2 linked regions of the Rhizobium rhizoryzae genome follow. The protein of the gene in region 2 binds, or shares a complex with, the protein of the main gene of each other region. Links are inferred from orthologs where the notes say so. Each region holds a gene or a part of one and is shown on either strand. Other genes may lie near its edges.

Region 1 (3,322 bases), 1.2 Mb from region 2 along the record:
TTTGTCTTGCAGCCGCATGACGATCTCTCTTTGACTGCTGCGCTCAAAAGCCCGATCTTCAACCTGACGGAAGACCAGATCTTCGAGCTTGCTGCCCTGCGGAGTGAGGCAGAGAGCGTGTGGAAGCATCTGAACAATCTCGCGGACGACGGAGAGCTCTCTCTTTCAGGCGTGCGAGAACGGCTCTCCCGCTACCGGATATTGGCTGTCGAGCATACGGCGCATGATTTCTTTGCCCGGATTCTCGGGGCTGATGGAGGTCGCAAACAGTTTCTATCTCGGCTCGGCAGCGAAGCCGGCGATGTTCTCGACGAATTCCTGTCCCTTGCGCTCAGTCATGAGGACAAGTCCTTGCCCGGACTGCAAAGCTTCATCTCAACGCTCGAAGCAGACGCTCCAGAAATCAAGCGCGAGCAGGATAGCGGTCGCAACGAAGTGCGCATCATGACGGTGCATGCCTCCAAGGGGCTTGAAGCGCCAATCGTCTTTCTGGTGGACAGCGGCTCGAAAGCCTTCATCTCCTCGCACGTCCCTCGCTTCCGCTTCCTTAAGCTCAACAGCCAGGATGTCCCCGCCTGGGTTCCGCTGAAGTCGCTGTCAAACGCCCTGACGGTTCAGGACGATACTCGACTGAAGGAAGCCGCAGAAGAAGAATACCGGCGGCTGCTCTATGTCGGCATGACACGAGCTGCTGACCGTTTGGTGATTTGCGGCTACCGAGGCAAGCGTGAGAATGATGAGAGTTGGCAGGCCCTGGTCAGGCAGGCACTCAGCAAAGACGAAACACGGTGCACACAAACAACGTTTTCAAGTCCAGATGGAGATTGGAACGGTTATCTCTGGCGCGAGTCTGGGCTAGTTCTCGACGTACCCGGACAGATGAAATCGGAATCTGAGCAGGATGCAGGTCCGAGATCCCTGCCTTCCGAGCTTTTCAAGCCACTACCGCCACACCGCCCGCTACCCCGGCCCTTGAGCCCCTCCGGGGCGGGAATCATGATCGAAGATGAGGATGGCGATGCACCATTCGTTTCCCCGCTATTTGGGGAAAAGAAGGCGAGCAATCTGGCATTGCAAAAAGGTTTGCTGACCCATCGCATGCTCCAGATGCTGCCCAACCTTCCGCGCGAGGATTGGGATGAAGCGGCATCACGCTATCTCGAACGGACGGCTTACTTTTGGCCAAGGGACGAGCGGCAATCTCTCCACCATTCGGTGCTCGCTGTTCTCCGCGAGCCAGCATTGGCACCGTTGTTTTCCGAAAAGGCTCAAGCAGAAGTCTCCATCATGGGAACTCTTTCCATGAGTGGGCGGGACTATGCCGTCTCGGGACGTATCGACCGCTTGGCAATAACGCCGAACGGACAGGTGATCATTCTGGATTACAAGACCAATCGGTTCGTGCCGCGAAGCGAGGAAGAGGTCGCTTTTGCCCATCGCGCCCAACTGGCCATCTACCGCGAAATTCTCAAACCGCTGTATCCAGGTCATCGAATCTCCTGCGTGCTGGTCTACACGGAGACGGCAAAAGTCATCACGCTTTCCACCGAAGCGATCGATCGATCCCTTGCCGAACTGCGAACAAAGTGAGAGATCAGGATTGAATTTCGGTGCCGCACACATCACATTGTGCACAATAGAAATGCTTCAAAGGAGAGCCCCATGGCTACCGTGAAAGTTGATGCCGCCAATTTCCAGGCTGAAGTGCTGGAATCGTCCGAACCCGTCGTCGTTGATTTCTGGGCAGAATGGTGCGGCCCATGCAAGATGATCGCCCCAAGCCTTGAGGAAATCTCCACCGAACTGGCCGGCAAGGTCAAGATCGCCAAATTGAACATCGACGAAAACCCGGATCTGGCAGCCAAGTTTGGCGTTCGTTCAATCCCAACGCTTGCCATGTTCAAGGGCGGTGAAGTGGCTGACATCAAGGTTGGCGCTGCTCCGAAGACTGCGCTTTCCAGTTGGATTTCTGGCGCAGCCTGATCAGTGCATTCGAGAACAAAACGAAAAACCCGGCCTCGCGCCGGGTTTTTTATGCCGCTCTCATCTTCTGTTGAACCTCACCGGGGCGGTGTGCCGTTATCTGCCAGCACATTTCCGGCAAGGTAGAGCGAACCGCCAATAAGTATCCGCGGCGGGGCCGCGTCATCAAGTTGTCGCTCGGCAATTTCTTTCAGAGCATCCGAAACGCTGGACATCGGTTCGGCAACCAGACCTGCATCATAGGCTGATGATGCCAGCGCCACAGGATCCAATCCTGCGTCACTGCCGCGGATCGGAACTGTAAAGACCTGCTCGGCAATGTCGGTGAAGGCCCGAAAATAGTTGAGAGGGTCCTTCGTGTTCAGCATTCCGATAATCAGATAAAGCGGCCGGGGACGAAGCTCCTCGAAGGAGGCCATGGCTTCCGCAATGACCTCTCCTGCACCTGTATTATGGCCGCCGTCGACCCAGATTTCGGCCTCTGTGGGCGCAAGGGCAACGAGTTCGCCCTCCGTCAGCTTCTGAAGGCGTCCGGGCCATTCGACCGAGGTCATCGCTTTTTCCATCATCGCGTCCGTGACCTCGAAACCGGCTGCTTTGACTGCGCGGATAGCAGCGGCTGCATTCGAAAGCTGGTGGCGACCGGGAAGCCGCGGCAGGGGCAGGTCGGCAAGGCCGAACTCATCCTGATAGACGAGCCTGTTGAACTCCTCATGGGCGGAATAATCCTGGCCGTAGACCGATGTCGGACAGCCCATACGCTCGGCTGTTGCCACCAGAACCTCTTCAGCCGCATCAAATTCCTGTCGTCCGATAACGACCGGACAGCCTTTTTTGATGATACCGGCTTTTTCCGCGGCAATCAGCTCGACCCTGTCGCCGAGGTAGGCCTGATGATCGAAAGAAATCGGCATGATGACGGACACTGCAGGATGGTCGATGACGTTGGTGCAATCGAGCCTGCCGCCCATCCCCACTTCCAGGATAACCGCATCGGCAGGTAGTTCGGAAAATAGCAGAAAACCCGCGGCCGTTAGGATCTCGAAAACCGTGATTGGCTCACCAGCATTGGCAACGGCGACCCTACGCAGTGCATCCGCCAATAGTGCATCGTCCACCAGTTGCCCCGGCCCCTGACGTGAGCCGATGCGATACCGCTCATGCCAGTTGACGAGATGCGGTGACGTATGGACATGCGCCGCATGCCCGGCAGCTTCCAGAAGCGCACGGCAGAAGGCACTGACGGAGCCCTTTCCGTTCGTGCCGGCGACATGAATGACGGGAGGCAAGCGCTGCTGCGGATTGCCGAGCACATCGAGCAGACGCCGCATCCTTCCAA
Region 2 (3,151 bases):
GCCATCTGGGTCTGGCGGGTTACATCATCACGCCAAAAGCCGCACTGCGACTGCTGAAAGCCATCGGACAAAGCGCGCATGCGGTTGATCATCTGGTCTTCGATCCGGTTTCGCCGCTGTTTGACGAACTGGTGATCTATCAGACGCTTCCTGCCCTCTGCATCCAGGATCAGTTCCTGCCGAGCCATCAGGTGGGCCTTGGCGGAGAAATCGAGCGGGCCTGGGCAGTGGAGAAAAAGAAGCAGAAGCGAACGCTTCTTCAGAAACTCGGCCGCGAAGTTCAACGCCTCGCATCGCAGGCTGCGTTTGCGTGGCGCGGCAATCGGTTCAACCCGTCGAGCCGACTACGTAATCTCCGGGTTCCGTTTCATCGGCCCTGAGATCAGATCTCGACCAGCCCCAGTTTCTTGACCTGCCGGATCGTCAGCATCGTGCGAACCGTGTCCACGTGCTCGTTGGCCGCCAGAACCTCGATGACGAAATCCTGAAACTTCGTCAAATTTTCAGCAGTGCAACGCAGCAGAAAATCGCTGTCGCCAGACACCATCCATGCTTCGCGCACGATGGGCCAGCTTTCCGCCAGAGCAGCAAAGGCCTTCAGATTGGCTTCCGATTGATGCTTCAGACCGATAAGGCAAAAGGCCACCAGATCGTATCCGAGCTTCGGCCCGTTCAGGATGGCGGCATAACCTTCAATGATCCCCATCTCCTCCAGCTTGCGAACGCGTCGCAGGCAAGGAGGCGCAGAAATGCCAACGCGTTCGGCCAGTTCCACATTGGTCATGCGGCCATCACGCTGCAATTCACGCAAGATCTTGATGTCAGTGGTGTCGAGTTCGACTCGCAGCACGCGAAATTCCTCTGATATGTTTTCCAGTGGTATTAGCCATTGCAGCCCCGAACGCAAGAAATTCACGCCAATGTGCACTGAAAGAAGCGCCTAATATTGTGCAGAACGCAAAGCTGGCCTGCCTGTAATGCAAGGCTGCCCTTGAACTGGAACATGGTTCAATCATAAATGGGGGCGAGTTAACATAATCGATGGATTGCTTCTGCGCGAACAGCGCTCGCTCCCCTGCAATCCCTGAAGGATAGAAATCATGTCTGCCCGTCATACGCAGGTCCTGATCATCGGCTCCGGCCCCGCAGGATACACTGCCGCCATCTACGCCGCTCGCGCCATGCTGAAGCCCGTTCTCATCGCCGGCATGGAACAGGGTGGCCAGTTGATGATCACCACCGATGTGGAAAATTATCCTGGCTTTGCCGACCCCATCCAGGGTCCATGGCTGATGGAACAGATGCTCAAGCAGGCGCACCATGTCGGCACGGAAATTGTGAACGATCTGGTGACGAAGGTTGAGCTGTCGCAGCGCCCATTCGTTGTCAGCACCGATTCAGGCCAGACCTGGACGGCCGACACGCTGGTGATCGCAACCGGTGCCAAGGCGAAGTGGCTGGGCATCGAGAGCGAACAGCATTTCCAGGGCTTTGGCGTCTCGGCCTGCGCAACCTGCGACGGCTTCTTCTATCGCAACCGGGATGTCATCGTGGTCGGAGGCGGAAATTCCGCCGTCGAAGAGGCACTGTACCTGTCCAACATCGCGAAGTCTGTCACCGTCGTTCACCGCCGGGATAGCTTCCGCTCGGAAAAGATCCTGCAGGAGCGCCTGTTCCAGCGTCCCAATGTCAATGTTCTCTGGAACTCGGAGATTGCGGAAATCATTGGCGAGCCCGCCAAGCCGCCCATGCCGCCATCCGTCACCGGTGCCCGGATCCGCGATACCAGAACCGGAGCGATAACCGAGATGCCGATCCATGGTGTTTTCGTCGCCATCGGCCACGCTCCGGCAACGGAACTGTTCAAGGATCAGTTGAAGCTCAAATCCAACGGCTATCTCTGGACAGCGCCGGACTCGACAGCGACCAGCATTCCCGGCGTCTTTGCCGCGGGCGACGTGACTGACGACACCTTCCGCCAAGCCATTACCGCCGCCGGCATGGGCTGCATGGCAGCTCTTGAAGCAGAGCGGTTCCTTGCCGGCATCCAACCTATGGCTCAAGCTGCGGAGTAAATATGGGCGTGCCACTCGACTGGGATAAATTGCGCATCTTCCACGCGGCAGCGGAGGCGGGTTCTTTCACGCATGCGGCGGATAAATTGCACCTATCCCAGTCGGCCATCAGCCGTCAGGTCAGCGCGCTGGAGCAGGATGTCGGCGTCAAGCTCTTCCATCGCCATGCGCGCGGCCTGATCCTGACCGAACAGGGTGAATTGCTGTACCGGACAGCACACGATGTCTTGCTCAAGCTGGAATCCGTCAAGGTTCAGCTGACCGAGACAACGGAAAAGCCGAGCGGCAAATTACGTGTCACCACAACCGTCGGCCTTGGCCAAGGCTGGCTGACCGACAAGGTGCAGGAGTTTCTGCAGCTTTACCCGGAAATGTCGATCCAGCTCATCCTCGATAACGAGGAGCTGGATGTGAACATGCGCCACGCCGATTGCGCCATCCGTCTGCGTCAGCCGCAGCAATCGGATCTTATCCAGCGCAAGCTCTTCACCGTGCACATGCATGTCTATGCGGCTCCCTCCTACATCAATCGTTTTGGAGAGCCGCAGACCATCGAGGATCTGGATACGCACCGCATCATCACATTTGGTGAACCGGCGCCCAACTACCTGCTGGACGTGAACTGGCTCGAATATGCCGGGCGCTCGTCTGACAATCCTCGACTGCCGCATCTGCAGATCAACAGTCAAACATCGATCAAGCGCGCGTGCCTGCTCGGCATCGGTATCGCGGTCCTGCCGGATTACATCGTCGGTCGCGACCCGGGCCTCATCCAGCTTGCCATCAACGCGGATATCCCGTCATTCGATACCTATTTCTGCTATCCGGACGAGATGAAGAACGCTGCCAAGCTGAAGGTCTTCAGGGACTTCATCGTTGCCAAAGCCCGCAACTGGAACTTCTGACAACCGAAGAACAGCACCTCGCAGGCCGCCAGTTTTTAGAAAGCTGATACAGCATTGCACTATCAGCATGGCTGCCCTGCACAGAAAAGCATTGTTCCCTGCTCAAGAAAGAACCATATCGCACACAGCTGATGCACATGGCGGCTTTTCCTCCCAGTTCCGCCGCAGCAG

What was found.
Region 1: the proteins of trxB (region 2) and trxA are in contact, whole or in part, in a crystal structure (PDB 1F6M), measured with the Escherichia coli proteins. The link is inferred for Rhizobium rhizoryzae from one-to-one orthologs.

The regions. Positions count from the first base shown.
Region 1 is NZ_CP049250.1:975,526-978,847, forward strand. Bases 324-3,322 are described here. They hold trxA (thioredoxin), read left to right. Parts: upstream 324-1,662; coding sequence 1,663-1,983; downstream 1,984-3,322. Other genes in these bases: addA (double-strand break repair helicase AddA), read left to right, coding at 324-1,590; G6N80_RS10890 (bifunctional folylpolyglutamate synthase/dihydrofolate synthase), read right to left, coding at 2,061-3,322. Also shown: more of addA, read left to right, coding at 1-323. UniProt on the Escherichia coli protein: Participates in various redox reactions through the reversible oxidation of its active center dithiol to a disulfide and catalyzes dithiol-disulfide exchange reactions.
Region 2 is NZ_CP049250.1:2,129,789-2,132,939, reverse strand. Bases 260-3,087 are described here. They hold trxB (thioredoxin-disulfide reductase), read left to right. Parts: upstream 260-1,100; coding sequence 1,101-2,075; downstream 2,076-3,087. Other genes in these bases: G6N80_RS16220 (LysR family transcriptional regulator VtlR), read left to right, coding at 2,084-2,980; G6N80_RS16230 (Lrp/AsnC family transcriptional regulator), read right to left, coding at 383-850; G6N80_RS16235 (glycosyltransferase family 25 protein), read left to right, coding at 260-380. Outside these bases: more of G6N80_RS16235, read left to right, coding at 1-259.